Regions from separate parts of the Mixta sp. BE291 genome, predicted to be linked through region 2. Evidence: predicted binding sites of a transcription regulator. Region 2 holds the regulator's gene; the other holds the start of a gene.

Region 1 (15,321 bases), on a different contig from region 2:
TGGCAGACCAGTAGCTGTTCACACTGCACGGTATGGCGGCAAAAAGCCTGCTGCAGAGAGGTCTCGGTTAGCGGGAACTCCTGGGCGGCTTTGATGTACTGGCGCTCGTCATCAAGAATAGAGACGAAGCAGCTGGGAATGCCTAACAGTTGGCTGGTGAGTAACGTGAACTGACTAAGAATCTCATCCCGGCAGCGGTCATTTTTTTTCAGCAGTTCCAGCGCTGCCCGCCTCTTGCTATTTAGTGGTTTTATTTGGCTAAGCATAGTTGTCCGCCTGGCGTCGGAACGGAAAAGTAAAAGTAAAGGGAATGATTATACTTAGCGGGTTATCGGCGCGATCGGCCTTTGCTTTAATTTTACTTTTGCGCCAGGTTTACAAGGGAGGAAAAATTAATGAAACGTGATGCACTTAGTGAAGATTATTATGATGAAGTTTGCCGGGTCATTGGCGATGCGGTGATTGTGCTGGCGGAAAGCGGACTGGGCACTGAGCGTGATACCATTGCTAATCTGCTGTGGCAGACGCGTCAGCGCCGTCTGGATAGCGATCGCGACGAGCAGAAAGTGCTGGAGCATGCGATCCGGCTGCTTAAGCCTTAACGCGCATCCGGTTTAACGCTGCCGCGGCGGCAAGGCGGGAAATTCCGTCACCAGAAAGTGACGCAGGTGATCAAGGCACCATTCGGCATCCTCGCTGCGCTGACAGCAAAAGGCGAGGGTGACTTTTTTGCCGCGTACGCCGCCGATCTCCAGTTCAGACCAGCTCCAGTGCAGCGCAGAACGCGCATAGCCCACCATCGCGCCATCGCTGATGTGATGCGTTATCTCCTGCTTCGCCAGATAAGCCCAAAAATAATCATCCAGATTTTCAGCATCAACGGTTAACGAAGCGGGCAAACCGGGGCGAAAAGTAAAGTCTACATAGCCGCCGATCCCGCTTTCCTGCTGACAATAATCACAGCCCAGCGTCATAAACAGCCCCTCCTGCAAATTGACCTCTTCCAGCAGACGACGCAGATTAGGCGAGCGCTGCGCTTCGGCAATCTCGTCGATACGCTGCGTCTCCTGCGTTAAGTCGATCCCGCCGTAATTCACGCTGCCGTCGCTATAATTTTCAGGCGGGTAGGGAAAGATAATAAAGCGGTCGTGCTGGGTTTCCTGTTCCATGCTGGCATCTCGTTTGGGGGGCTGCGGCGCATTACTGCCCACAGGTCCAGGTTATCATGCGATCCTGCTGGGGATCGATCAGGCGGAACTGCCTATCGGACAGGCGCTGGGCGAGATAGCCCTCTTTGGTGACCGCCGCTGGAATATAGCGGGTGCGATCGGTCGAGTGGAGCGGCCCGCTTTCTACTTTGATATCATCCGTGGCCACGCTAAACGAATTGACCAGATCAAACACGGTGCCGCGGGTAACGTTGTTTTCCTGACCATAAATCGAGGCGACGTTGCCCGGACACTCAACGCCCTGCGGGCCGGAAGAGCAGGCGACCAGCCAAAAGGGAAGCGTGAACATCATTACTCGCAGCATATTCATTGCCTTTTATCGTATCGCTTTTCCTGCTGCATAAAGCAGGACCGACGCAGCAGCGCGCTGCGCTTTGAACAGCATAGCATCCGCTCACAGAAATGAGCGCATTCGGTGCGGTTGTCGCAACAGAGCCAGTTAAAAAAAGTGACTTAACTTGGTTTGACGCGATAAATTTGGCAAAATGTGCGCCCTGTAACGAAAGGGATACCCGGAATGAAAGAAGAAGAAGCCAGCCTGATGCTGATTCGTCACGCGATTGATGACCTGCCACAGCCACAGAAAGAGCGGGTAACAGGCTGTATTAGTAAGATAAAAGAGACGCTGAGCGCCTATGATGAAGAAGATGCTGGCCTGGCGCTGATGCTGGTGGCAGCAGAGATTGCCGCTGAATAGCCGTACGCTGGCGTAATATTAACCGGATCTGAACGCCGCCTGAGGCGGCCGTTATGTTGCTGGTAACATTAGCGAAGCCTCTTTTTACCCGCCAGGCGATGGAGAAGAGAGCGAGATTTCCCACCTATGCAGAGGAAAACGGCGTTATGAAGAGGTTATGGTTATCAGCGGGGCTACTCACGCTATTTACAACGCCTGCCTGGAGCGAAACCGAATTTCAGATCACCTGTCCGGGACGGGCAGTGATGACCCTGTCACGCGCGCAGTATGGCCTGTCCACGCTGATGTGGCCGCAGCGCCATTTTCAGGTCGCTTCCGGCCAGACGCGGCACACCATGGAAAATGGTGAGAAAGTTGCCATTACGCGTTTTCGCAACGGCGACCGCTTGATCGTGAATAAAAGCAACGGCGAAGTCTGGTTTGCCTATCACGATAGCGAAAAGCTGCACGCCTGTAGCCGCAGCGTGAAACGCGAAGTCGAAGCGGTCACGCTGGAGCGTTTCGACGATCGCGGTCACGCTGACTCTTAATCGCTGACAATATCCGTTAACACCGGATGACCGCTGATTTGCAGGCTCGCCTGGCCGCGCGTCACGCTTAAAACGCCTTGCGCGCCCAGCGGCAGCGTTACCGTCGCCGGGTCATGGCCGAAATCAAGCCCGTCAATCACCGGCAGGCCGGTCAGCTCGCGGATACGTTGCCAGACAGTATCAAAACCGAAACCATTATCGTAATCGGAAGGTTTAACGCCGGTAAAGCTGCCGACAACAATCGCGCGCTGACGCGCCAGAATCCCGCACTGATGGAGCTGCAACAGCATACGTTCGATGCGGAACGGATGCTCATTCACATCCTCGATCACCAAAATACCGTCATTAATTTCCGGCATCCACGGCGTGCCGACCAGCGTCATGATCATCGCCAGATTGCCGCCCCACAGCGTACCGGTGAGCGTCGGTAGCGCTGGCGTGCTGCTGGCCCAGTTCAGGGTAAAACGGGGCGAGGTGAGCGCCTGCCAGAAATGGTTCCAGCTAAATGCAGAAAGTTGCGGCGCGCCGAAATGACTGCACAGCATCGGCCCGCTAAAGGTGATCAGGCCAGCGCGCGCCAGCAGCGCCAGCTGTAGCGCGGTGAAGTCGCTGTGACCGCACAGCGCTACCGGCTTGCCCTGTAGCTGCTGGCGCAGTCCTGCATAGTCAATCTGATCCATCAGGCGCGTCACGCCATAACCACCGCGCACCGCCAGAATAATATCGGGCAGCGGACTGAGGCGGGCCAGCGCATTGATATCCTGTAAACGTTCGGCATCGCTACCGGCGAAACGCTGAAAGCGACGACCGATAACCGTTTGATTAGTGACCTGATGTCCCGCCTGTTGCAGCCGCTGGATACCCAGCGCGGCCGCCGGTTGATTATGGCAGTAACCAGAAGGGGCAATCAGGTGAAGGGAGCGGGGCGGTTGCGGATTCATTAATCGGGACTCCTATTTTCTTTTCCTGCGGTCCAGCTGGCGTGATAATGACGAAAAGCGTGGTTAAAGTCATCATTTGTGACACTTTATTCTGTAATTCGGACAAGCGGCAATTTTTTAAAGCGAACCGCTAAGTAAGATGAGGCGCAGCAATAAGGCTGCGAGGAACCCACAGCGTGAAAATCAGGATGCTGGTGCTGTCAGCACTATTACTGGCGGGCTGTGCCAGTAAAACCCCCCGTCATAACGATCAGGATCGGCAAACGCCCTTAACCAAAGCGGCGCCTTCGCACGTTTCGCAAGCCTGGTCGATGTTTACTGAAAACGCCGCCAGCCATTATGGGGTGGATGAGCGTTTAATTAACGCCATTATCAGCGTCGAGTCAGGCGGCGATCCGGACGTGGTCAGCCGGTCAAATGCCGTTGGCCTGATGCAAATCAAAGCCTCAACCGCCGGGCGCGAAGTGTATCGCGCGCAGGGGCGGCACGGGCAGCCATCAACGCGCGAGCTGCGCGATCCGGCAAAAAATATTGATATCGGCACCGCCTATATTCGTTTGCTGCAGCAGCGGATGCTGGCCGGTATTCGCGATCCAGAGACGCTGCGTTATGCCACCATCGTCTCTTACGCCAACGGCGCAGGCGCGCTGTTGCGCACCTTTTCGCGCGACCGCGAGCGTGCCATCGCTATGATTAATGATATGTCGCCGGATGAGTTCCGACGCCATGTGCAGACCAGACATCCGGCTGCACAGGCGCCGCGTTATTTATGGAAGGTGAATACCGTTTACCGCACCATCTGACGCCGACGGTCGTCCTGCTGGTCGTCTTCTTCCTCGTTAGAGGCCTTTTCCGCCATGTTCAGTTCCGGCAAGGTACCGCCGGTAAACTGCACGTGGCGAATCGGGAAGGCGAAATGCACATCCAGCGCTTCCAGACGCTCCATCAGCTGCAGGTTAATCTCCTGCTGAATATCCATATATTTGTTGTAGTCGGCATCGGTCACGAAGTAGATCACTTCATACGTCAGCTGGGAAACATCAAAAGAGAGGAAGTGCGCGCGGTCAAAACGCGTTTGTTCCACACCCTGAATAATCTCTTTCACGATGCCGCCGATCTGACGCGCCTTCTCTGCGGGCGTGTTGTAGCTGATACCGAAACGAAACTGGATGCGGCGTTGTTGCATGCGCTTGTAGTTGTGGATGGTCTGCTGCAACAGCACGGCGTTTGCGCAGACAATCTGCTCGCCGCTCAGGCTGCGAATGCGGGTGGTTTTCAGGCCGATATGCTCAATAGAACCGGCCACATCGCCAAACACGATAAAGTCGCCGATCTCAAATGGCTTATCCAGTCCGATCGCCAGTGAGGCAAACACATCGCTCAGCACGGTTTGGATCGCCAGCGCCACCGCAATACCGCCCACGCCCAAACTGGCTACCAGCGCATTAATGTTCACGCCCATGTTCGACAGAATCGCCAGCAGCATAATCGCCCAGATAAAGACCCGCAGCATGATGCCCAGGATCACCATCGTGACCGGATTACGTACGTGGGTAGGATCGCGCAGCATATTTCTCAGCCACAGGCGTACGCCGCAGTCCAGCCACAGCGCGAACTGGAGCATCAGCGCAATAAACCAGCCGTGCGAGATGTTGCGATGCCAGCTAACGGGCAAGTCGATAAACTTAATGGCGATCAACAGCGAGAAGATAAACAGCAGCAGGCGACTGGTGGTACGCAGCATCTCAGTGGCGATGCTATACAAGGGGGAGCGGTGATCGTTCTCAAAACGTCCAAGACGGGCGCCGATAAAGCTAATCAGCGAGCGCAGCACCCAGTAAATAATCAGGGTGCCGGCAACGATGATAACCGTATTGAACCAGAACGTCTGGTTAAACAGCAGCGACAGATTCCGGTCGGAAAACAGATTTTCCATGGGGGGAGGATCTCCTTACGGTTGATTAAGCGGCTTAAAATCAACACTAAGCCTGGCTCAGGTGCATGCCCTTTGCCAGGCGGGGAGACGAACATCTCTTAACGGAAGCGCATCGCCTTCTCACGCGCAAGGCGCTCCAGCGAAAAAATAATCTGTTGCAGCTGGCGTTCCATTACCGGACTAAGCGAGGCAAAACGGAAGCTGAGACGCGGCGTTGAAACCGTCTCGTTTTTGCTGCTGACGGTGGTGCGTGCGCCAATATGCAGCAGCTGCGCATCAATGTGTAATTCGCCATATTCGCCCATATCCAGACGCATACCGCGCCAGGTATCACCGCTGGCGAGGTTTTCCGGCATCTCGCCTTCCACCAGTACGCCAATGCCGCCCAGTGAAAGATCCTGCAAGCGAAGACGCGCCTTGCCGCCGTCGGGCCAGCTGGCGTGGCAGTAAAATATCGGATCCAGCGGGGCGCTGATACGAAAGTATTCGCGACGCTGGATCTGTAACAGCTCTGCCGGCAGCGGCGCGCTGAAGGCGGGCAGGCCGCCAAAGTGCGATTCGTGCAGCTGCTCAAGGTTGAATTCTACTTTCGCGCCTTTCATTTCAGCGCTGATCTTCAGGCTGCGCATGGTCAGCGTGACCTGATTATCGTAATCATTACTGCCGTAATCGATCACCAGCAATTCTTTATCAACGGAGAGGATACGGCTAATAAACTGGCCGCGCGCATGCGAGATCATGATGGGCGTGCCGTCACGCTCAATGTCGCGCAGTACGCCTAACACTGCCAGCGTGCCACGTTTGTAATATTGCTCGTTGTCTGGCTCTTTCACTTCCCGCTCCACTCTGTTTGAAAAAAATGACTGTCGTTGTTATCCGCTGTTTATCGGCACTTGCGCGCAGAAATTTATAGCGTTGTTAACTTTTCGCATAAAAAAACTGCAAAAAGTTATCTCTTAAATCACATAGTTAGAATCATGTCCTATACTTGTTGCCAGAAGTGTGATGAGCAGGTCAGCCGCTAACCGATTTCAGGAGGACTGGTAATGTTTTCGAAAAAAGAAACGCGCGACAACCTGGACTATGCGCAGGAACGGACATGCGAAGCAGGCAGTGAACTGTGTCGCGGCATGAACAACGTTACGCATCAGGCGTGTACGTATGTAAGAAGTAACCCATGGGCGGGCGTCGGTGCCGGTGCCGTAGTGGGGATTATCGTTGGTATGTTAATTAGCCGTAAATAAGAAGGAGTTACAGATGGGAATTCTGTCATGGATCATTTTTGGTTTAATCGCTGGTATCATCGCTAAATGGATCATGCCCGGTAAAGACGGTGGCGGTTTCATTATCACCATCATTCTCGGTATTATCGGTGCCGTAGTCGGTGGCTGGATCAGTACCTTCTTTGGCTTTGGCCGCGTTGATGGCTTCAATTTCGGCAGCTTTGTGGTCGCAGTGATCGGTGCCATCGTGGTGCTGTTCATCTATCGCAAAGTACGTCACTAAGCTGTACAGAGAAAAAAGGAGGCTGCGGCCTCCTTTTTTTATCCCTGCGATTGCGCACTGTGCGCCTGCATCAGCGGAAAATGGCTTTCCAGCCAGTCGGCCAACGCCAGCACGCTGTGGCAGGCGTCCATTGCCGCCGCGCTGAAATAGTTAAAATACCGGGGCGTAGGTCCCTTTTTAATGACTGGACGTTTGTATTTCGTCGGGGAAACTATTATCCAGGTTTTATATCTGGCGTATCTCATTAGATACCGCGTATAAAAACGCTTCCAGGGTATGGCATGAGATAAAAAGGTTGTCATGCTGGAATTTATCTCTGGCTTCCCACATATTGGATCTTACGTCATACATATAATCATCGAGTGAGGAACTGCCAATCTCTATGCAATATAAATCATCCTCAATAAGTAACTGATAATTTTCCCCCGTCATATCAGTGAGCAGTTCATTAGCGTGAAAGAGATTGTTTTTGTAGCCAGGGTAATCGTTTATACCATAGATACAAAACCCGTCGATGTTAAAACCATCCATCTGGGCAACAAATTCTTTATATTGTGTCCAGAATTCAATCGGGGCTTTTCCTATATTCCTTTTGAAGTCATAGTGATAGAGCGTTTCTGGCAGAGATACAGGCGGAAACGCCTGACCTTCTTTACCTTTGATAATGTCTTTCAGATCGTTAACTAATTTTTTGTCAATCGTCATGGCCTCACCTTTTTAAGGATAAACAACACCTGTTGGCACCGCCCATAATACCTGGCTGACTTCATGTTTGCTTTGTTGACGGGTAATGGTTTTCTGCGCTTTAGTGAATATTTTATGCGCATCTTTGTGTATAAGCGTCAGGTTCTGGAAATTATTGGTGCCGCCATCATCCAACGGGATTTTATGATGTATCTCCCATTCGTTATTTGGTCGCATTCCTTTTGCCATTTTTGCCAGCTCATTGGCATTAAAACGTTTTTTTACTGTCGGATGTATAGCCAGAGTCTTATAAAATTCTGGCTTCACCCTCTGAAATTTTCTGCGAAGCATGGCCAGTTCGTCTCGGTCGCGCCGTTTATAATCTAACTTTACAACTGTAATATTATCCAGGAGCTTTGCTTCCCCTTTCGTTTTACCCAGATAACGTTTTAGCTCTGCTAACGTTGCGTCTGAAGGACGACCTGCAACGGAGGCTTTACCCAGCATAACAATTGACGACAGAGCCACCAACGATCCCGACGTCTGTTCATTCAGCACCTCATCAAAACCTTCTGCTGCCGCGCCGCCAAGGTTACGTGCCGTTTCGGCATACATCTCTGGATTCTGATGATATATCCCACCAGCGGCCAGCAGCCGACCTGCCATTTTGCTGTTAATGGTGTTGGGCGGAGCAGACTGTTGCGTGACGTTCGGCACAGAAACCGCCGTTGGGCGCGGCTTACCGCCTTTGTTGCGATAGTCGCGGCGGGCGACGGAACGGTGATATTCGCGGATGATCTTTTCTGCACCGTTAATATGAAAAGTCAGCGGATCGCGGCAAACCAGCTCGCCCTGATTATTGATATAAAATAGCGGGTACGATGAGGTTAAAAATGTATCAAGCATCACTACCTCACCTTCATAAATCATTCTTTTTAGCTTTTCGCGCTCCCGAAAGCCGTTTGGCGGTAACTGATTACCATAGCCGTTAAAATCGCGTCTTTGCATATTAATAAGCCTGCCACTGGCGAACCAACGATCGTCAAAAACATAGTTTCTGTCGATATATGACCAGGTGGCGGAAGGGGAGATAATACGTTCATAGCTTTCTGGCGCAAGGTCATCACATCGCAGGTAATAAAGGTTGGTTTCGGGCAGGCTGAAGCTCATTATCCATATCCTTATGGCACTATAACGATGTCCTAACCTGGCGAAAAAAGAGAGAGTGATCCAGCGCTTAGCTTGTTTTTTGTGATGAAAGACATGGATAAAATTGCTGATTAATCAATCCGTTAATTCAGCCTGCGGCTTTCTCTTCGAGCAAGGAAACAGCGCTTAACCTTGCTGACAGCGGGGGCACGCAAACAAAAGGGGCCACGCTTAATACGTAGCCCCTGAATTTAACGCGCTGGCGTTATACGCTGTTAACCACCTTTCCGGTTAATCCGCCTGATGCCGTTTGGCGTTATCAGAAATCATAACCCACGGTAGCGGTAATGGTTCGCTCTGCGCCCCAGTAGCAGTTGCCGGTGCCATAACAGGCAGCTACGTAAGTTCGGTCAGTAAGGTTATTAGCATTCACCTGTACCCATGCGCCTTTCAGCTGATTATTCCAGACGCCCAGATCGGCTTTCACCGAAGCATCAAACAGGGTGACCGACGGCATGCGGCGGGTATTTTCATTATCCGCCCACTGCTTGCCGATATAGCGCACGCCCGCGCCTGCGCTGATACCGTAATCGAACTGGTAATGGCCCCACAGCGATGCCATCTGGTTTGGCGTGATGTAAGGCGTATGACCATCATTGCCATCCACCGTTTCTTTATAACGGACATGGTTAAGCGTATAGCCTGCAATGGTACTCAGGCGCGGCGTAAGCTGATTACGTGCTTCCAGCTCAAAGCCCTGCGAATGGACTTTCCCGGCAGGTTCATAATAGCCCAGATTAACGTTACGGTTAGCGACGTCGTTTTGCGTCAAATCGTAGGCGGCAATGCTATAGAGATCGCTGGTGCCCGGCGGCTGATATTTCAGACCAGCTTCATACTGTTCTGATGTGGAGGGCTTCAGCAGCTGGCGCGTGTTCAGGCCGCTAAATGCCGTTGGCGTAATCCCCTGGCTCCAGCTGATATAGGGCGAAAGGCCATTATCGAACGCATAAAGTAACGAGCTACGGGCGCTGATATAGTCGTCCTGGCGGCGATCCGTATCGCTGGCATTGGTAACAATACGATCGTAACGACCAGACAGATTCAGATGCCACTTATCCCATACCATTTCATCTTGCAGATAAGCGCCGGTTTGGTAATAGCGATGAATTACATCGTTATAATTGCGGTCAAACGCATCCAGCGTGGTGGTGTAGTTTTTTGCATCTACTGAACCGATGATGCCGGGGTAAGGCAGTTCAGAAATATCATTCTTATAACGATGATATTCCACACCCATCAATAAAGTATGCGCAAGCGCGCCGGTAGTGAAATCCGCTTGCAGCTGATTATCAATGGCAAAAGCATCCAGCGAAGAGCGCGAGGAAGACAAACTTTGCGCAAGCGTATTCGTGTTGCCTATCCAGCCGGATTGATAAAGCTGATCGATCTCGACGTTCGAATGGCTGTAGCTGGCATTTGAACGGAACGCCCAGGTATCGTTAAAGCGATGCGAGAAGGCGTAGCTATAAATCTGTTCGCGACGTTTATATTGGTTTGGTGAGCCCGCGCCATCATTAAAACCGGGGCTGAGTTTATAACCGTTGTGTTCATATAAAGAACCATCGGCCGGGACCGAGCCGTGGAAACCGCCAGACGGATCTTTCTGCAGATAGGCTTTAAGTAATAATGAGGTATCGCTATCGGGCTGCCATAGCACTGAGGGTGAAATAGCGTAGCGCTCTTCGCGCGCGTGATCGTATTGCGTATCGCTTTTACGCGTCATCCCGGTCAGGCGCCAGGCCCACTGACTGTTAATGGCGTTGGTATAATCGAACGCGGCACCATTGGTCTCCTGCGTGCCGGTGCTGAGACGGAAATGACCTTCCTGATTAAATTGCGGAAGTTTGCTGGTCATATTCACTAACCCGCCAGGAATCGTCTGACCATAGGTCGCGGAAGAGGGGCCTTTAATAATATCGACGCGTTCAATAAACCAGGGATCGATTTGCAAAATGTTGTGACTGTTACTGTCACTCATTACGCGCAAACCATCGAGGAAGGTGTTATTGACGTCAGTGCCGTGGAAACCGCGCAGCGAAATGGTATCGAAGCGGCTGGCGCCACCGGCAAAGTTAGTAAAGGCGCCTGGCGTATAGTTTAACGCCTGATTGAGATTCATCGCGCCCTGATCTTCCATCTGCTGGCGCGTGATCACCGAAACGGACTGGCCGGTAGTAATCAGCGGCTGATCGGTTTTGGTCGCGCCTTTACTGGTTTTAACGGTGTAGCCAGAGGTAGGTGAATCGGCAGTTTCAGCGGGCTGAGCGGTAACCGTCAGCGTCTCTTCCGCCAGTGCAAAACCCGGGACGGCAAGCGCCAGTGAACAAAGCAGCGCAGAACGTTTCAGGTTAAAAGGCATTCCCATGTCATATCCCTTAAACAGAATCGAAGCGGCCGCCCGGTAACGGAGCGCGGCCAGAAGTATTACGCAAGCGTAAAAATATGTAACTGAAAAGACTAATGAGAATTATTATCTTTATCGCTTGTCAATTCAAGCTGTGATTTATCTGATTATTTCCAGATAAAGCGTGGGGATTCAGGGGATTAAACCGGAAGAAAGCGCCCGACCTGCTGGCCGGGCGGGGGAAAATTACTGCGTTTTTTTCATATCGCTGACATTATTACAGGTGACGTCTTTCGGGCAGTACATATCCATGAGCTTAAGCGTGACGCCGTTGGTCCAGCCAAAGCCGTCCTGCAACGGATATTCACCGCCGCCGCCGCCGCCGAGGTTACCTTCCACCACATATTTTTCCACCAGCTTATGCTCGCGGTCATAGGTGGCCTGCACGTTATCCAGGAAGCGCATACCGATCTCTTTCGCCAGCGTCTGTTTGCCGTAGTTATTCAGGCCTTCTACTGCGGCCCACTGCAACGGCGCCCAGCCGTTCGGTGCATCCCACTGCTGGCCGCTATGCACGTTGGTATTAACCAGGCCGCCCGCTTTAACCAGCTGTTTTTCTACCGCGGCGGCGGTTTTTGTCGCCTGCTCGTCGCTGGCTACCTGAGTATAAAGTGGGAATAGCGCGGCGGCAGTCAGCTGCGTGCGGACGCTGCTGCGCTGCCAGTCATAGTCGGCATACCAGCCGCCGTCTGCGTTCCACAGGTAACGATTAATTGCCGCCTGACGTTTTTCCGCCAGCTCGCTATAGCGTTGGCTATCGCTCTGCTTATCCGCAACCTTGCTGGCGTGCGCCAGGGTTTTCTCCAGGTGATACAGCAGGGCGTTCAGATCAACCGGAACGATCTCCGTGGTACGGATCGTGGTGAGATCGTTTGGATCGTCAAACCAGCGTGAACTGTAATCCCAGCCGGAGGCCGCGCCGGAACGCAGTTCGCGATAGAGTTCTGCTTTGTTACGGCCCTTAGCTTTTTCCGCCGTGGCGATGTCATCCATCCAGGATTCAGGACGCGGCGCGTCGCGCGAATCCCAGTAACGGTTCAGCACGGTGCCATCTTTCAGCTTCACCACGCGCTTGCTGGCTTTACCGGCCGTAACGGTTTGCGCATCCGCCATCCAGTATTGATACTCTTTTTGCAGCTCCGGCAGATACTTACTGTAGGTGCTTTCACCGGCATGCTTCGCCAGTAAATCCACCATCATGCTAAAGAAAGGCGGCTGCGAACGGCTGAGATAATAGCTGCGGTTGCCGTTGGGAATATGACCGTATTTATCCAGCTGATCGGCAAAGTTATCCACCATATCCTGAATCAGATCCCAGTGACCGCTTTCCGCCAGCCCCAACATGGTGAAGTAGCTATCCCAGTAGTAAACCTCGCGGAAACGGCCACCCGGCACCACGTACGGTTTCGGCAGTGGCAGCAGCGAATCATACTGGTTAACCTTATCGGTGGTACGCGTCAGCACCGGCCACAGCCCGTTGATATGTTCGCGCAGGCTTTGTCCGGCAGGCGGCACATAGGCTTCGCCTGCGGTCGGCACAATGAAGTTGCTGTCCACAAAGCGGCGCAGATCAAAGTTGCGTTGATTTTTTTGCATCTGCCAGTCGGCCAGAATGGTGGCCGGGTCAAATTTTGGCACCGCATCGGCAAAGGTTTTCTGATCCGGGAAGAACTTCGCTGACTGAACGGCATGATAAAGCGGCCCCAGGCGCACATCCGGCGACTGCGGTGCCTGGTTATGGCGCTGCTGCTCGTCCGCTGCCTGCGCATAAAACGATCCCGTTGCCAGCGCGCCGGTAATCATCAAAGGCAACAGCAGAGCGCCTTTCCATTGAGACGTTACGGCCTTTTTCATCATCAGTATTCTCCTTGTCCAGACCAGACATGGCCTGTAAGTGTTTGACCATTCAAAAAACTTTAGACGAGATTAAATAATTTGCCTGGTGAGAAACTGGGAAATGTGAGTTGGATTAGGGTTTGCACAACGGTGCCTGAAAAGGGACCGGCACACGCCGTTCCGTTCCATGTATATAAATAAGCGGTTGATTTTAGGTGGTTTAAAGGTTAAAAATTCTTATCAATTAAACCTTCCACCGCGATTTTTTACCGGAAATCTGCGCTTTCGGAGAAAAGCATGTCTGTCACGGATTCACTTCTTGCATTTTCTTTTGCCGCCTTGCTTCTGACATTAACGCCCGGGCTTGATACCGCGCTTATTTTGCGTACCGCCACCGTGGAAAGCAGGAAGAAAGCGTTTCAGGCGGCAATCGGGATTAATACCGGCTGTTTTATCTGGGGTGCGCTGGTCGCTTTTGGCCTGGGCGCGTTGTTGGCGACGTCTGAGCTGGCCTATAACCTGCTTAAGTGGTGCGGCGCCGCTTACTTGTGCTGGCTGGGTATCCAGATGATCGTCAAACCGCGTAGGGCATTAACACCTGACCAGACGGCGAATCCCTCATCAACCAACTGGTTTGTTAAAGGGATGCTGGGCAACGTATTAAATCCCAAGATTGGCGTGTTTTACGTCTCGTTTCTGCCCCAGTTTATACCTGCAGGCCACTCTCCGGTGCTGTGGACTTTTCTGCTGGTCGCTGTGCATATCATTATCGGCACCATCTGGTCGTCCGTATTAATTACCGGTACGCATTTCGCTTCTGGCGTGTTGAAAAAATCGCTGTTTGTACAGTGGATGGATCGGGTCACGGGCGGCGTTTTCCTGTTTTTTGCCGCCAGACTGGCGCTAAGTCACCGTTAAGTCATCTGCTGCGCCTTCTCATGAGGTGCTGCCGGGGAAATAACGGCGTATCGGCCTGGTGCTTTATCAATGCCGCTTAATTCGCATTAAAGGGAACCTATGATTTCTAAAGAAAATGCAGAGCATTATATCTGGGGTGAAAAGTGCGATGGATGGTATCTGGTGAATCGGCAGGATATGCTGATTATTCATGAGAAAATGCCGCCGGGCACGCAGGAAAAACGTCATTACCATGCACTCGCCAGGCAGTTTTTCTTTGTGCTTGAGGGTACCCTGACCATGGAGCTGGCAGGGGAACAACAGGAGATCCATGCCAGACAGGGTATAGAAATTCCGCCTGGCGCAAAGCATCAGGCGCAAAACCGCGCTGATTCCGCCGTGGAGTTCATTGTTATTTCTCATCCCACCACGCGTGGCGATCGTTCAGACCTTCCCGAATGTGAAGCGTAATATGCAGGCGCACGCTATGGCTCGGTGCCGCAGCGCATATCAAAAAAATATTGCGGCATTCAAAAGCTTATTTAAAGGATTCAATAATGACATTAACCGATACGTTAAAAGAGAAGTATCCTGGCGCGCTGGCCTGGTCAATCGGCGATAGCCCCGCTATGGCAAACGAACTGGCAGAGCTGGTGTGTCGGGGGATCAAAACGGCATCATGCGGCTCGTTAGCCTCTTTTATGACGGACGCCTCAGCGCCGAAAATTGGTAGTTACAATATTATTCTCAACGGCCAGCAGGAGCCGGTGTGCGTCATCCGTATCGTAGCGCTGCGTCTGGTGCGCTTCTCTGAAATTACCGAAGCGTTTGCCCGTAAAGAGGGTGAAGGCGACCTGAGTCTGGCCTACTGGCAGCAGGAGCACAAAGCGTTTTTCACTCGTCAGGGAACCTGGTCGGAAGATATGGAGCTGGTTACCGAAGAGTTTGAAGTGGTTGAAGTTTTATAGTTTCGCCTGCTTATCGCGCCGTCATAGGCCGTTAATAAAGCTGAACTTCAACAGGCTGACGCGATCTATATTTAAAGCCGTGCGCCTGGAAAGGCACGGGCCTACTTTTATCGCTGGAAAAGCTGAAAGCAATGTGAGGCAACTATGTTAAATGAAAAGCAGAAAGAGCTGGTTAAAGCCACGGTACCGGTACTGAAAGAGAATGGTGAAGCCTTAACGGATTATTTTTACAAACGGATGTTAAAAAATAATCCCCACCTGAAAGAGACGTTCAATATGGGGCATCAACGCAGCGGGGCGCAGGCAAAGGCGCTGGCGGGTGCGGTGCTGGCCTACGCGGAAAATATTGACGATCCTTCGGTATTGATGCCGGTGGTTGAGCTTATTTGCCATAAACATGTCAGCCTGAATATCCAGTCTCCGGATTACAATATTGTTGGTGAGAATTTACTGCACTCAATCAGTGAAGTACTGAGCATCC
Region 2 (15,321 bases):
GATAAACAGTTTTTAATTGGCTGGGGTACGAGGATTCGAACCTCGGAATGCCGGAATCAGAATCCGGTGCCTTACCGCTTGGCGATACCCCAATAAAATGGTGGCTACGACGGGAATCGAACCTGTGACCCCAGCATTATGAGTGCTGTGCTCTAACCAGCTGAGCTACGTAGCCAAATTTTATTGCTTTCTGATGTGGCTGGGATACCTGGATTCGAACCAGGGAATGCCGGTATCAAAAACCGGTGCCTTACCGCTTGGCGATATCCCAAGATCCGATGACGCATCAGTTTTACATCAGAAATATGGCTGGGGTACCTGGATTCGAACCAGGGAATGCCGGTATCAAAAACCGGTGCCTTACCGCTTGGCGATACCCCATCCGCTAAACCGATGACTGAAATGGTGCGGGAGGCGAGACTTGAACTCGCACACCTTGCGGCGCCAGAACCTAAATCTGGTGCGTCTACCAATTTCGCCACTCCCGCAAAAAAGATGGTGGCTACGACGGGAATCGAACCTGTGACCCCAGCATTATGAGTGCTGTGCTCTAACCAGCTGAGCTACGTAGCCATCTTTTTTTCGCGCTACCTTCATCGGCGTTGCGGGGCGCATTATGCGTATTGCACTCAAGAGCGTCAACAAGTTTTTTGTCGTTTTTTACCATTCGCGCACTGTTTGACTGGCTTGTAACCAGCCTGATGATAAAAACGACAATTTTTGATCGTAACGCCGCCAATGGCAATAAAAAACGGGCCGCGCAGGCCCGTTTTTTTATCTGTGATCTCAGTCGATTATTTATAAGCGGACTGGTGTACACCCACTGCGCGACCAGAAGGATCGTCCATGCTTTTAAACGCTTCATCCCACTCAATGGCTTTGGCGGAGGAGCAGGCCACTGACGGACCGCCAGGCACGCATTCTGCGGCGCTGGGCAGCGGGAACAGCTCTTCGAAAATCTCACGGTAGAGCCAGGCTTCTTTTGACGCTGGCGTGTTATACGGGAAGCGATAGCGCGCGGTGGCCAGCTGCTGATCGCTCACCTGCTGGGCGGCTACTTCTTTCAACGTATCAATCCAGCTATAGCCTACGCCGTCGGAGAACTGCTCTTTCTGACGCCAGGCCACGCTTTCCGGCAGGTAAGAAGAGAAACATTCACGCAGGATATGCTTTTCCATCTTACCGTTGCTGCCGCACATTTTATCCTGCGGATTAATGCGCATCGCCACGTCGAGGAATTTTTTATCCAGGAAGGGCACACGAGCTTCCACGCCCCAGGCGGACATCGCTTTGTTGGCGCGCGCGCAGTCATACATATGCAGCGCCAGCAGTTTACGAACGTTTTCTTCGTGGAACTCTTGGGCGTTCGGCGCTTTATGGAAATAAAGGTAGCCGCCAAACACTTCATCGGCACCTTCACCGGAAAGCACCATCTTAATGCCCATGGCTTTGATCTTACGTGACATCAGATACATCGGCGTTGAGGCACGGATGGTGGTGACGTCATAGGTTTCAATGTGGTAAATCACATCGCGAATCGCATCCAGCCCTTCCTGCACGGTAAAGTGGATTTCATGATGCACCGTGCCGAGGTGATCGGCGACAGTTTTGGCCGCTTTCAGATCGGGCGAGCCTTCCAGACCCACGGCGAAAGAGTGCAGCTGCGGCCACCAGGCATCGCTCTTATCCTGATCTTCCACGCGTTTCGCGGCAAAGCGTTTGGTTACCGCAGAGATAATAGAGGAGTCCAGGCCGCCTGAAAGCAGCACGCCATAGGGCACGTCAGACATCAGATGGCTTTTCACGGACTCTTCCAGCGCATTTTTCAGCGCGCTAGCGTCGGTGGTGTTATCCGCTACGCTGCTATATTCCATCCAGTCACGCTGATAGTAACGACGAATTTCGCCGTCGGTGCTGGAAAGGTAGCTTCCCGGCGGGAATTCCTTCATGGTGCGGCACACCGGCACCAGCGCTTTCATCTCTGAAGCGACAAACAGGTTGCCGTGTTCGTCGTTGCCCATATACAGCGGAATAATGCCGAGATGGTCGCGGCCAATCAGCCAGCTTTTCTTTTCGCTATCATACAGGATAAAGGCAAACATCCCTTGCAGGTCGTCGAGGAAGTCCACGCCTTTTTCCTGATAGAGCGCCAGAATCACTTCACAATCAGAGTCGGTCTGGAAGTCATAGCGATCGCCCAGCTCCGCACGCAGCGCCTGATGGTTATAAATTTCACCGTTGACGGCCAGAACGTGAGTATGTGCTGCGTTGTACAGGGGCTGAGCGCCGTTGTTAACATCAACAATCGACAAACGTTCATGCGCCAGAATGGCATGGTCATCAGCATAGACGCCGGACCAGTCCGGGCCGCGATGACGCATAAGGCGAGAAAGTTCCAACGCTTTTTTACGCAGTTCTGAAGCGTCGCTTTTCAGATCGAGTACACCGAAGATTGAACACATAACCGACTCCTGATCTCACCTAAACGGTGATGTTTTCATTAAGTGATGTTGAATAAGCAACGTCTTTCGTTGCGTGATGTATAAGAAAATGCGCTATCTGGTGCATACAATGCAAGTGATTTCCTTTTTTCTTGATAAAAAGGTTGTTGCTGCGCCTCAGATATTAGATTTCATCTAATTAAATGGCTGGATAATTGCAGTATCGGCAAAAAACAGATAAATCTGAGTAAAAAATAACCATCTCAGGCCGCAGGGCAAAAAAAACCAGCCGTAAAAGGCTGGTTGTTAATGTAGGCGTTACTCTTCCAGCAGATGCTGGAGCAGGGTGCCGTTGAGCATGGCGCGCTTGGCCAGCGCGAAAGCTCCGATAGCGGAGCGATGATTCAGTTCGGAGCGCACCACCGGCAGGTTTTTACGAAACGCCTTTAACGTTTGTGCATTGATACAGCTTTCTATCGCCGGAAATAGCACTTTCTCCGCCTCGGTAATCTCACCGGCCAGCACGATTTTCTGCGGATTAAACAAATTGATGGCGATGGCGATCGCCTTGCCCAGATAACGCCCGGCATGTTCGATCACTTCTGTTGCCAGCGCATCGCCGCGGTTGGCCGCTTTGCAAATCGCCTGAATAGCACAATCATCCGGCGTTAAGACGCTGCGGTAACCTTGCTGCAACAGGCGCCGCACCCGATTTTCCAGCGCGCTGTTGGCGGCGATGGTTTCCAGGCAGCCAAAGTTGCCGCAGTGGCAGCGTTCACCCAGCGGATCCACCTGAATATGACCGATCTCTCCCACGTTGCCGTTACTGCCGAGGAAAATATGACCATTGGTGATAATGCCAGCCCCGGTACCGCGGTGTAGGCGCACCAAAATAGAGTCCGCGCAGTCACGGCTTGCACCAAAATAGTGTTCCGCCAGCGCCAGGCTGCGAATGTCATGTCCGACAAAGCTGGTAACGTTAAAGCGCTGCGTAAGGTTGGCGACCAGCGGCCAGTTATTGACGGTGATATGCGGCATATAACGAATGATGCCGTTATCAGGATCGACCAGACCGGGTAAAATCACCGAAATAGCAATCAGCTCGCGCAGCTTACGCTGATGGGTCACGGTAAAGTGATCGATGGCGTTAAACAGCGTATGCTCCAGCGTTTCCTGAGTCCGCTCCGGCAGCGGATAGTGCTCCTCCGCCAGCGCCTTGCCGCTCAGGTCGTAGAGCGTCAGCGTGGCATCGTTACGTCCAAGACGGACGCCGATAGTATGAAAGCCACGGGTTTCAGTAACAATGGAGATGGCGCGGCGGCCGCCGGTGGACGCCTGCTGATCCACTTCTTTAATCAGACCGCGCTCAATAAGCTGACGGGTAATTTTAGTGACGCTGGCAGGCGCAAGCTGGCTATGTTCCGCAATCTGAATACGGGAAATCGGACCCATCTGATCGATAAGGCGGTAAACCGCTGCGCTGTTTAACTGCTTTACAAGATCGACATTTCCTATTTGTGCCTGGCCGCCAGTGGTCATCAATGATTACTCGCTGAAGACGTCGTTACCGTTAACGATAGTCTTGATAATGTGATAATCGCGCGTAAAAACAGCCAGGTTTGCTACTTTTCCAGCTTCGATAGATCCCAGCTGTTTATCCACGCCCATTGCGCGGGCCGGATAGAGTGTTGCCATACGCAACGTTTCATCCAGTGAAATGCCAACGTGTTCAACGCAGTTTCGTACTGCTTCGATCATCGTTAGCGCCGATCCACTAAGCGTTCCATTTTCATCTACGCATAGCCCGTCTCGATAGTATATTGTTTTACCGGCAAAAATGAACCGATCAATCGTTGCGCCTGCGGGCGCTGTGGCGTCGGTCACCAGAACCAGCTTATCGCCTTTAATGCGCTTCGCATTGCGTACGTTAGCGTAATGGACATGCAGCCCATCGGCAATAATGCCGCAGTAAACTTCTGATGTATCAAGCAGCGCACCGATTAGACCCGGCTCGCGCCCGGTGGTGGTCGGCATCGCGTTATAAAGATGGGTGGCAAAAGTAATACCGGCGGCGAAACCGCTACGCGCTTCATCATAGGTGGCATGAGAGTGCCCGGCGGAAATGATAATACCGGCATCGTGCAGCTGACGAATCACTGCCTCGCCCGCCATTTCCGGCGCCAGGGTAATTTTAGTGATCACGTCAGCGTTATCGCACAGGAATTTAACCAGCGCCGGATCGGGCTTGCGAATTAACTCTGCGCGGTGCGTACCTTTTTTCGCCACGTTCAGCCAGGGGCCTTCCAGATGCAGGCCCAGCGCCTGATGCGGATGATGTGCCAGCCAGCTGCGCATCACTTCCACCGCCCGAATCATCAGTTCGTCGCTGCTGGTGATCAGCGTTGGGAGAAAGCTGGTGCAGCCTGACTTCTCATTCGCTTTTTGCATAATCGCCAGCGTTTCCAGGCTAAGCGCATCAAGCTCATCATTAAACTGAACGCCGCCGCAGCCATTGAGCTGAACATCAATAAAGCCGGGAGCAACGATGGCGCCGCCCACGTCGCGCTGCTCACATGTCGCAGGCAGCGCATCATAAGGGCAGACAGCTTCAATCAGGCCGTTATTAATAATAACAGCGTGATTATCCAGGATTTCATGGCCGGTAAACAGACGGCCATTGACTAAAGCGTACATAATATTCTCCCGACTCAAAGCGGCATCTGTCCGGCAGGTTAACCGGACAGGGGGTTAAATCCAGTGATTATAAATTCTGTATATTTTCCGCTTCCATTTCGCGGAAATACTTGACGGTTTTTACCTTTAACTCCATGGTGGCCGGTTCATCGCAAACCACCACAGCTTTAGGATGAAGCTGCAGGCAACTGATAGTCCACATATGGTTAACGTTGCCTTCTACTGCCGCCTGAAGCGCCTGCGCTTTCACGTGCCCGGTCACCAGAATCATCACCTCTTCAGCGTCCAACAGCGTGCCAACGCCCACGGTTAAGGCATACTTCGGTACCTGGCTGACATCACCATCAAAGAAGCGCGAGTTAGCGACGCGGGTATCATGCGTCAATGTTTTGATGCGGGTGCGGGATGCCAGTGAAGAGGCCGGTTCGTTAAACGCGATATGACCGTCGTTGCCTACGCCGCCCATAAACAGGTGGATTTTTCCATAAGCGCGAATTTTTTCTTCATACTCACGACATTCTGCGTCAATATCCGCAGCATTTCCATTGAGAAGGTTGATGTTTTCTCGCGGAATATCAACGTGATCGAAAAAATTACGGTACATAAAACTGTGGTAGCTTTCTGGATGCTCTTTTGGCAGGCCCACATATTCGTCCATATTAAAGGTGACGACATGTTTAAAGCTAACCTGGCCTGCTTTATGCATTTCAATTAAATGCTTATACGCTTCCAGCGGGGTGCCGCCAGTGGGCAGGCCAAGGACAAACGGGCGTTCAGAAGTGGGGTTAAAGGCGTTAATGCGGTTTACGATATGCTGTGCGGCCCATTTGCCTACCTGGGAAGCGTTAGCCAGGGGAATTAGTCTCATGTTTGACCTCGTTTAAGTAGGAGTATTTAAACCGGATAATGGACGGTTAAACCACGTAACTAAGCGTATTTCGCGCAATGAGTGCTGGTTATAAGGAGAGTGCCGTCCTGATATTTTTAATCATAAAATAAGTACGAAAAGATAACCAGTATTATGCAAAGCGAAAATAAGTTTATGGTGATAAGTGTCACATACGGAGCGGTTTTAATTTGCGAAGCGAATTAAATCCCTCTTACACTGCATTGCAGGCTGTTCTTTCGATTGGTTATCTGAAGAATGTGATAATAAAAGTAACAGCTTCAGAGGCCTTTTTTGATTCTCACAGGGGGAAAGAGTGAATATTCTGGGTTATTTACAAAAGGTGGGTCGGGCGCTCATGGTGCCTGTCGCTACGCTACCCGCCGCCGCGATTTTAATGGGCGTCGGCTACTGGCTCGATCCCGATAGTTGGGGTGCGAGTAATGCAATGGCGGCGCTGCTGATCAAATCGGGCGGCGCCATTATCGAGCATATGCCTGCGCTGTTTGCGGTAGGTATCGCTTATGGCATGTCGAAAGATAAAGACGGCGCCGCCGCGCTGTCGGGCTTTGTCGGCTTTTTGGTTGTTACCACGCTCTGTTCTCCGGCTGCGGTGGCGATGATTCAGAAAATGCCGCTGGAGCAGGTGCCGGCCGCGTTCGGCAAAATCGATAACCAGTTTGTCGGTATTCTGGTGGGGATCCTGTCCGCTGAGGTGTATAACCGCTTTAGCCATGTGGAACTGCCGAAAGCGCTCTCTTTCTTTAGCGGTCGCAGGCTGGTGCCGATTCTGGTCTCCTTCCTGATGATTCTGGTCGCTTTTATCCTGATGTATATCTGGCCGCTTATTTTTAACGCGCTGGTTAACTTTGGCGAACATATCCAGAAACTCGGTTCGGTCGGCGCCGGTGTCTATGCATTCTTTAACCGTCTGCTGATTCCGGTGGGTCTGCACCATGCGTTGAACTCCGTTTTCTGGTTTGACGTTGCGGGCATCAATGACATTCCTAATTTCCTTGGCGGCGCGCAGTCTATCGCCAGCGGCAAAGGCATTGTTGGTATAACCGGTCAATATCAGGCGGGCTTTTTCCCGATTATGATGTTTGGCCTGCCGGGCGCTGCGCTGGCGATTTATCAGTGCGCGCACCCGGAAAACCGCGCCAAAGTGGGCGGCATCATGATCGCCGCGGCGTTTGCGGCGTTCTTTACCGGAATTACCGAACCGCTGGAATTCTCCTTTATGTTTGTGGCGCCGGTACTGTATGTGATCCATGCGGCGTTGACCGGTATCTCGGTGTTTATCGCTGCGACCATGCACTGGATTTCCGGCTTCGGCTTTAGCGCCGGGCTGGTGGATATGGCGCTGCAATCGCGCAATCCGTTAGCTACGCAGTGGTACATGCTGATCCCGCAGGGGCTGGTGTTCTTTGTTATCTATTATCTGGTGTTCCGCTTTACCATCAAAAAATTCAATCTGTTAACCCCAGGACGTGAACTGGCGGTTTCCGGTGATGAAACCGATGGTTACGATGTGAATGTCGAACATGACGTACAGGGCGAAACGGAAACAGAATCGCTGGCGCGCCGCTATATCAGCGCTGTTGGCGGCTCCGATAACCTGACCCGCATCGATGCCTGCATTACGCGCCTGCGCCTGAATGTGAAAGACAGCGCTGCGCTGAATGAGAACCTGGCGAAGCGTTTAGGTGCCTCCGGCGTAATCCGTCTGAATAAAGAGAGCGTGCAGATTATTGTCGGCACCCAGGCGGAGTTGATCGCCTCCGCGATGAAAAACGTCCTGGCGAAAGGGCCGGTTGCCGCATCCCTTAACGTTGCCCCGGTCAGCGCCGTTGAACCCGCAGCGAAGGCGGCTCCGGCTGCCGCTAAGCAAACGATCGCCACGCTGCTGGCACCGGTAAGCGGTGAAATCGTGCCGATTGATCAGGTTCCCGATGAAGCGTTTGCCAGCAAAGCGGTTGGCGATGGCGTGGCCATCAAGCCTACCGGGAAAACGGTCGTTGCGCCGATTGCCGGTACGCTGGTGAAAATCTTCAACACCAACCATGCGTTCTGCCTGGAAACGGAAAACGGCGTGGAAATCGTGGTGCATATGGGGCTGGATACCGTGGCGTTAGCGGGTAAAGGCTTTACGCGTCTGGTGGAAGAGGGCGCGACCGTGAGCGCAGGTCAGCCGGTGCTGGAAATGGATCTTGATTTCCTGAATGCCAACGCCCGCTCGATGATTAGCCCGGTGGTGGTAAGCAACAGCGATGATTTTGCCGGAATGACGTTACTGGCAACCGGAACGGTGGTTGCTGGCGAAAGTAAACTGTACGAAATCCAGAAATAACGCGCCTTTGCGTTAAACCTCTCCAGGCAGGAAGCGATTCCTGCCTTTTTTCTGTCTCAGTGCCAACAAACGGTTGTTTCCCTTGCACGCTTTGTGGATCATAGCCGTTATTTCATGGTTATAACGACCAGACTTTTCGTGTTGAGGATACAGTGATGAGTGAGGCTGAAGCCCGCCCAACTAATTTTATTCGTCAGATCATTGACGAAGATTTGGCGAGCGGTAAGCACAGCAGTGTGCATACCCGTTTTCCACCGGAACCCAATGGCTATCTGCATATTGGTCACGCAAAATCGATCTGCCTGAATTTTGGCATCGCGCAAGATTATCAGGGCGAGTGTAACCTGCGTTTTGACGATACCAATCCGGCGAAAGAAGATATTGAGTATGTCGAATCGATCAAACGTGATGTGCAATGGTTAGGTTTCCAGTGGAGTGGTGAAGTCTGTTACTCCTCCAACTATTTTGATCAGCTTTATCACTACGCCATTGAACTGATCAACAAAGGCCTGGCTTATGTCGATGAGCTGTCGCCGGAGCAGATCCGTGAATATCGCGGCACCCTGACGTCGCCGGGTAAAAACAGCCCGTATCGCGATCGCAGCGTGGAAGAAAACCTGGCGCTGTTTGAAAAAATGCGCAACGGTGAATTCGCTGAAGGCGCCGCCTGCCTGCGCGCCAAAATCGATATGGCCTCTAACTTTATCGTGATGCGCGATCCGGTGCTGTACCGGGTGAAATTCGCCGAGCATCATCAGACCGGCAATAAATGGTGCATCTATCCGATGTACGATTTCACCCACTGCATTTCCGATGCGCTGGAAGGGATCACCCATTCGCTCTGTACGCTGGAGTTCCAGGATAACCGTCGCCTGTATGACTGGGTGCTGGATAACATCTCGATTCCGGTACATCCGCGTCAGTACGAGTTTTCTCGTCTGAATCTCGAATACGCCATTATGTCCAAGCGTAAGCTGAACCTGCTGGTGACCGAGAAAGTGGTGGAAGGCTGGGACGATCCGCGCATGCTGACCGTTTCAGGCCTGCGTCGTCGTGGTTATACCGCCGCCTCTATTCGCGATTTCTGCCGCCGTATCGGCGTGACCAAGCAGGACAACATCGTGGAAATGGCGTCGCTGGAATCCTGTATCCGTGACGATCTCAATGAGAATGCGCCGCGCGCCATGGCCGTCCTCGATCCGCTAAAAGTGGTGATTGAGAACCTGCCTGCGGGTCATGAAGAGATCATCAGCATGCCGAATCATCCGAATAAACCGGAAATGGGCACGCGTACCGTGCCGTTTAGCCGTGAAATCTGGATCGATCGCGCTGATTTCCGCGAGGAAGCCAATAAACAGTACAAGCGTCTGGTGCTGGGTAAAGAAGTGCGTCTGCGGAATGCCTACGTTATTCGCGCCGAGCGGGTTGCGAAAGATGAAGATGGCAATATCACCTGCATTTTCTGCACTTGTGATGTTGATACGCTGAGCAAAGATCCGGCCGATGGTCGTAAAGTAAAAGGCGTGATCCACTGGGTATCGGCAGAGCATGCGGCACCGGCCGAGTTCCGTCTTTACGACCGCCTGTTTAGCGTGCCGAATCCGGGCGCAGCGGAGGATTTCCTCGCCACCATTAACCCGGAGTCACTGGTGATCAAGCAAGGTTTTGTTGAGCCAGGTCTGAAGCAGGCGGAAGCCACATCGCCTTACCAGTTTGAACGTGAAGGCTATTTCTGCGCCGACAGCGTTTACTCCAGCGCGCAGCAGCTGGTCTTTAACCGTACCGTTGGCCTGCGTGATACCTGGGCTAAAAGCGGCGAATAAGCTAGCGTAATGCAACGAGGCGGCTCAGTGAGCCGCCTTTTTTTATGGACAAACCATTACCTGTGGCATCTCACGGTAAGGCATGCGGCATCCTGCAGCGATGCTGTCGCTACCTTCTGAACGATGCCCTTACTATCTCCTGTAGCGATGCCGCCGCACCTCCTGTAACGACGCTGCCACACCTCCTGTAGCGACGCTGCCGCTACTTCCCTGCAACGGATTTCATTTCTCTCGCCGTTATGTACTAGTTCATGAGTTCACTATCAGGTAGAATATCTGCTTTAAGGGTTGCTCTGCCAGACAGCGCGCCAGCTGAACATTAAATGAACAGATATCATTCTAAGGACGCATCATGGAAACAGCGGTTTCCGCCGGTAAACTTCCCTCAATATTATGGGGCACGCTCATCATTACCGGCACGGTGGTCGGCGCCGGTATGTTCTCCCTGCCGGTGGTTATGTCCGGCGCCTGGTTTAGCTGGTCGTCAGCTATCCTGCTACTTACCTGGCTGTGTATGTTGCTGTCGGGGTTAATGTTTCTGGAGGCGAGCCTGCATTATCCGGGCGCTGCCGGTTTCGATACGCTGACGCGTGACCTGCTGGGACGCCGCTGGAACCTGTTGAATGGCGCATCTATCCTCTTTGTGCTGGGGATCCTGACTTATGCCTATATCTCAGCCAGCGGCGCTATTTTGCAACATACGTTCGCAACGCTGGCGATGCCGGTTTCCGCCAGGGCGGCAGGGCTCGGCTTTACGCTGCTGGTGGCGCTGTTTGTCTGGCTGGGAACCGCTGCGGTTAGCCGGATTACGCTGATCTTCCTGGGCGCGAAAGTGATCACTTTTTTCCTGCTGTTTGGCGGCCTGCTCGGACACGTTAGCCCGGCGTTGCTGTTTAACGCGGGCGGAGCGGATAGTCACTATCTGCGCTACGGCTGGATGGTGATTCCTTTTTGCCTGGCTTCCTTTGGCTATCATGGCAATATTTCCGGACTAATCGGCTACTACCGGCGAGACGGTAATAAGGTTGCGCGCTGCTTACTGCTGGGCACGCTGTCGGCACTGCTTATTTATCTGGTGTGGATTATCGGCACCATGGGAAATATTCCACGCACAGATTTTATTGCCATCGCTCAACGCGGCGGCAACATTGATGCGTTAGTGGATGCGTTAGGCCATTTGCTGCAAAGCACCTCGCTTAGTCTGCTGCTGACTATTTTCTCCACTTTCGCCGTTGCCAGCTCCTTCCTTGGCGTTACGCTGGGGCTATTTGATTATCTGGCTGATTTATTAAGCACAGATAACAGCGCGAAAGGGCGCTTAAAAACCACGTTATTGACGTTTATCGTTCCGCTTTCTGCGGCGTTAATCTGGCCGAATGGCTTCCTGATGGCGATTGGCTATGCCGGGCTGGCTGCTACCGTTTGGGCGGTTATTACGCCAGCGCTGCTGGTCTGGCGCGCCAGGCAGCGCTTCCCGCACACGCAGAACTGGCGTTTAAAAGGAGGCAACCTGCCAGTGTTACTGGTGCTGGTTTTTGCCGCGCTGAATATTATTGTTTCACTACTAAGTTACGCTGATCTGCTTCCGGTTTACGCCCGCTAAATATATTCTCAGGACGACACGTTGCTCGTCCTGAGAATAAGCTTCATTTCTATATTTATTTGTCGCCATAATTAATTGGGTTTAAATAATTAAATTAGCGATAAATTTATCGCGTTATAAATGCATTAATATACCTTTCGCGCATAGAGAAAGAAGTTGCTGAATATAATCATTTTTCTTGCGATGAATAGTTTTCTTTATTGTTAATTTATCCCGAATTTTATGCGGGTGATGTCATGGTTTGTTAATTTTCCTCTTTGGTGTATTGATAATTCGCGCCACGAAAAATACCCTTATTTGCACGCGGTTGATTATTTTAACTGCCGTTGCTGTTGGCGTTTTTTATTTTCCCATTAAAGAGGAATTAATTATGCGTGCCTTTACAGGGAAGCGTAAGGCTATTAGCTGGTCAGTTTCCGTTATAACAGCCCTTTCAGGTCTTACTATCCTTCCATCCGCTCATGCCGCCGGTTTTTGGGACGATGCCTCACTTACCGGCGCTGCCTATTACTGGCAACGTCAGCGCGACCGCAAAGAAATGCAGCCTGACAGTGAAAAATATGGTCAATATCAGGCTAATTTGCATCACTCCACGATTAACACCAGCCTGGATTTTAGCTCTGGCTATGCGGCCGGTTTTATTGGGCTGGATGTGGCGTTATATGGTGCGCTGGAAGTCAGCAACAGCGGCCCGGCAGCGCCAAACGAAATTGGCTTCAGCAAAGCGAGAAATGCCTGGGATGAGGACTGGGGCGGCGATCGCAGCGGTGTCAGCTTATATAAAGCGGCATTGAAAATGAAAGCGGATAATTACTGGCTGCGCGCAGGTTATCTGCAACCTCAAGGGCAAACGCTGCTTACGCCGCACTGGAGCCTGTTGCCCGGCACCTACCGCGCGGTAGAAGCGGGTGTGCATCAGGATCTGGCCGATGCGGGCGCGCTGGATATCTCTTATGTCTGGAGCGATCGCTATAAAGCGCCCTGGTATCAGCACTTCTATTCATTCCGTAAGGCCGATGGCAAAACCGGTATTCCCTGGCTGCACGCGGTCGGCGCACGTTACGATTTTAAGAACCAGTTAATTCTGGAAGCCTCATGGGGCCAGGCGGCAGATTACATGGATCAATATTTCGCCAAAGCCTCATGGACGCTGCCGCTGGCCGGTAATGATTTGCTCGCCAGCTACCAGTTTTACGGGGCGCACGATCGGGAAAGCGGAGGCGCGGCGAACAGCAATGATGTTTATGATGGTTTAGCCTGGCTGCAGGCGCTAACCTTCGGCTACAACCAGGGGCCGTTTGATTTTCGCCTGGAAGGCACCTGGGTGAAAGCGGAAGGCAATCAGGGGTATTTCCTGCAGCGTATGACGCCATCCTATGCCAGTTCTAACGGACGTCTTGATATCTGGTGGGATGCGCGCTCCGACTGGAACGCCAACGGTGAAAAAGCGGTTTTTGCCGGTGTGATGTATGATTTGAGCGGCTGGGATCTGGCGGGCTGGACGGTGGGGACATCCTATGTCTGGGGCTGGGATGCTAAACCAGCCAGTGGCGCGCAGTGGGATCAACAGCAACGCATTCGTGAATCCGCCTGGAATCTGGATCTGCTTTACACCGTTCAGGAGGGCAGGGCGAAGGATACGCTGTTTAAACTGCACTTTACCCGTTACGACAACCACAGCACTCTCCCCAGCGGCAGCGGCGGATATGGCAATCTCTTCCAGGACGAAAAAGATGTGAAGTTCATAGTGATTGCGCCGTTCACCATTTTCTAAATGGCGCAAAACGCGCAGCGCAAAGCATAAAAAAACCGGTGCCTGAGCACCGGTTTTCATATTACTGCATAGCGTAATTGATTATTTATCGTGTAATGTTTCGTCTTCGCGGCAGTCGCCGGAAGCGCAATGACCATACAGATAGAGGCTGTGGTTGGTCAGTTTAATACCGTGACGCGTGGCGATTTCACGCTGGCGAGTTTCGATTGACTCATCACTAAATTCAATAACCTTGCCGCAGTCCAGGCAGATCAGGTGATCGTGGTGCTGCTGCTGGGTCAGTTCGAAAACGGATTTACCGCCTTCAAAGTTATGACGCGTAACGATACCGGCATCGTCAAACTGGTTCAGGACGCGATAAACCGTCGCCAGTCCGATCTCTTCGCCCATATCAATCAGACGCTTATATAACTCTTCCGCACTGACGTGATGGCTCTCAGGTCCCTGAAGCACTTCCAGGATTTTTAGTCGCGGAAGAGTGACCTTCAGGCCGGCCTTCTTTAATGCGGTGTTATTGTCAGTCATGCGGATATTGTCCTGTTACTTTGCTAGTCACAATGTGGCTGAACAGCCATGAACATCGGTCGACGCTAAGCTAATAGCGTCTCATTATAGAACTGATGCTTCGAAATGGAAACCGTAAGGGTGCGCGTGAAATCGCAAGTGGAAGTAAAGAGAAGTTCGCTACGTCCGGCGTTGTTCATGCTCATTAGGTGCTGTGTTTACATTTCGCTTAATCCTGCCGCTTTGCAGCACAACGGCAGGAAAGCGCGTGACCGATACGGGTATTCTACCGACTCATTGATAAAATTTTCAAACCCGTACCTATCATTTCTATAGGAAAAACCTGTTACGCAATGTGATTTACAGCACAATGCGCGTTAAATCAGGCTTCCAGAATTTCCTGCAGCTGAAGTTCTGCATAAATCTGTTTTACCCATTTATCAACGCGTTCGTTGGTCAATTCAGGCTGACGATCTTCATCAATGGCTAAGCCCAGGAAGTGTTTATCATCCGCCAGGCCTTTTGACGCTTCAAAATGGTAGCCTTCGGTCGGCCAGTGACCCACGATCACCGCACCGTTCGGCTCGATAATATCGCGGATGGTGCCCATCGCATCACAGAAATATTCCGCGTAATCTTCCTGATCGCCACAGCCAAACAGCGCCACCAGCTTACCGTTAAAGTCGATCTCTTCCAGCGTCGGGAAGAAATCATCCCAGTCGCACTGCGCTTCGCCGTAGTACCAGGTGGGGATACCTAACAGCAGAATATCAAAAGCTTCCAGATCTTCTTTACTGCTCTTGGCAATATCATGAACTTCGGCAACATCGTTACCGAGCTGCTTCTGGATCATCTTTGCAATGTTTTCTGTATTGCCGGTATCGCTGCCAAAGAAAATACCTACGATTGCCATGAGTTTAGTAACCTCTTGAAACTTAAAAATATGGTAACTGCCCGTTGTCTGCAGATTACGGCAATAATAGCAGAGACCGTCAGGAGGCGGAACTCGTAAAGCCGCTGCATTTGTTTCTCAGTGCGCTTCTCTTAGCCGTTCAGCGCGCCTGCAACTGGGCGAGAATCATCTCTTCGATCAGCTCGCTGCGGCTGAGACCGCGTTCGGCCGCCATCGCGTTAAGCGCATCAACGGCCTCACTGTTCATCTTCAGTTCAACGCGCCGTAACCCGCGGACCTTGTCACGCTTCAGCTGGTTGCGCTTGTTGATACGAAGTTGCTCATCACGCGACA

The links. The regulator Fur, encoded in region 2, represses iron uptake genes when iron is present. The targets are predictions, from matches to a motif close to ATAATAATGAGAACNACTATCAA.
Region 1: a site for Fur is predicted at 11,190-11,212, ahead of J2X14_RS02460 (TonB-dependent siderophore receptor). Genes of this name have one in related genera too.

What each region holds. Positions count from the first base shown of each region.
Region 1 is NZ_JAVDXN010000001.1:508,827-524,147, forward strand. Features, by position in the region: gene J2X14_RS02390 (sensor domain-containing phosphodiesterase) at 1-266, opposite strand, end outside; gene J2X14_RS02395 (DUF2767 family protein) at 396-602, shown strand; gene J2X14_RS02400 (hypothetical protein) at 615-1,169, opposite strand; gene J2X14_RS02405 (hypothetical protein) at 1,201-1,533, opposite strand; gene J2X14_RS02410 (hypothetical protein) at 1,747-1,926, shown strand; gene J2X14_RS02415 (hypothetical protein) at 2,073-2,456, shown strand; gene ldcA (muramoyltetrapeptide carboxypeptidase) at 2,453-3,397, opposite strand; gene emtA (membrane-bound lytic murein transglycosylase EmtA) at 3,586-4,200, shown strand; gene J2X14_RS02430 (mechanosensitive ion channel family protein) at 4,185-5,333, opposite strand; gene J2X14_RS02435 (flagellar brake protein) at 5,432-6,166, opposite strand; gene J2X14_RS02440 (glycine zipper domain-containing protein) at 6,380-6,577, shown strand; gene J2X14_RS02445 (GlsB/YeaQ/YmgE family stress response membrane protein) at 6,591-6,839, shown strand; gene J2X14_RS02450 (YrhA family protein) at 7,065-7,544, opposite strand; gene J2X14_RS02455 (HNH endonuclease signature motif containing protein) at 7,557-8,693, opposite strand; gene J2X14_RS02460 (TonB-dependent siderophore receptor) at 8,992-11,100, opposite strand; gene treA (alpha,alpha-trehalase TreA) at 11,326-12,996, opposite strand; gene J2X14_RS02470 (LysE family translocator) at 13,273-13,893, shown strand; gene J2X14_RS02475 (cupin domain-containing protein) at 13,993-14,343, shown strand; gene J2X14_RS02480 (ASCH domain-containing protein) at 14,430-14,840, shown strand; gene J2X14_RS02485 (globin domain-containing protein) at 14,985-15,321, shown strand, end outside.
Region 2 is NZ_JAVDXN010000005.1:363,843-379,163, forward strand. Features, by position in the region: tRNA gene J2X14_RS14230 (tRNA-Gln) at 18-92, opposite strand; tRNA gene J2X14_RS14235 (tRNA-Met) at 99-175, opposite strand; tRNA gene J2X14_RS14240 (tRNA-Gln) at 197-271, opposite strand; tRNA gene J2X14_RS14245 (tRNA-Gln) at 307-381, opposite strand; tRNA gene J2X14_RS14250 (tRNA-Leu) at 404-488, opposite strand; tRNA gene J2X14_RS14255 (tRNA-Met) at 497-573, opposite strand; gene asnB (asparagine synthase B) at 795-2,462, opposite strand; gene nagC (DNA-binding transcriptional regulator NagC) at 2,760-3,980, opposite strand; gene nagA (N-acetylglucosamine-6-phosphate deacetylase) at 3,987-5,135, opposite strand; gene nagB (glucosamine-6-phosphate deaminase) at 5,203-6,003, opposite strand; gene nagE (N-acetylglucosamine-specific PTS transporter subunit IIBC) at 6,338-8,371, shown strand; gene glnS (glutamine--tRNA ligase) at 8,527-10,194, shown strand; gene mtr (tryptophan permease) at 10,547-11,797, shown strand; gene chiP (chitoporin ChiP) at 12,168-13,571, shown strand; gene fur (ferric iron uptake transcriptional regulator) at 13,653-14,096, opposite strand; gene fldA (flavodoxin FldA) at 14,458-14,988, opposite strand; gene ybfE (LexA regulated protein) at 15,128-15,321, opposite strand, start outside.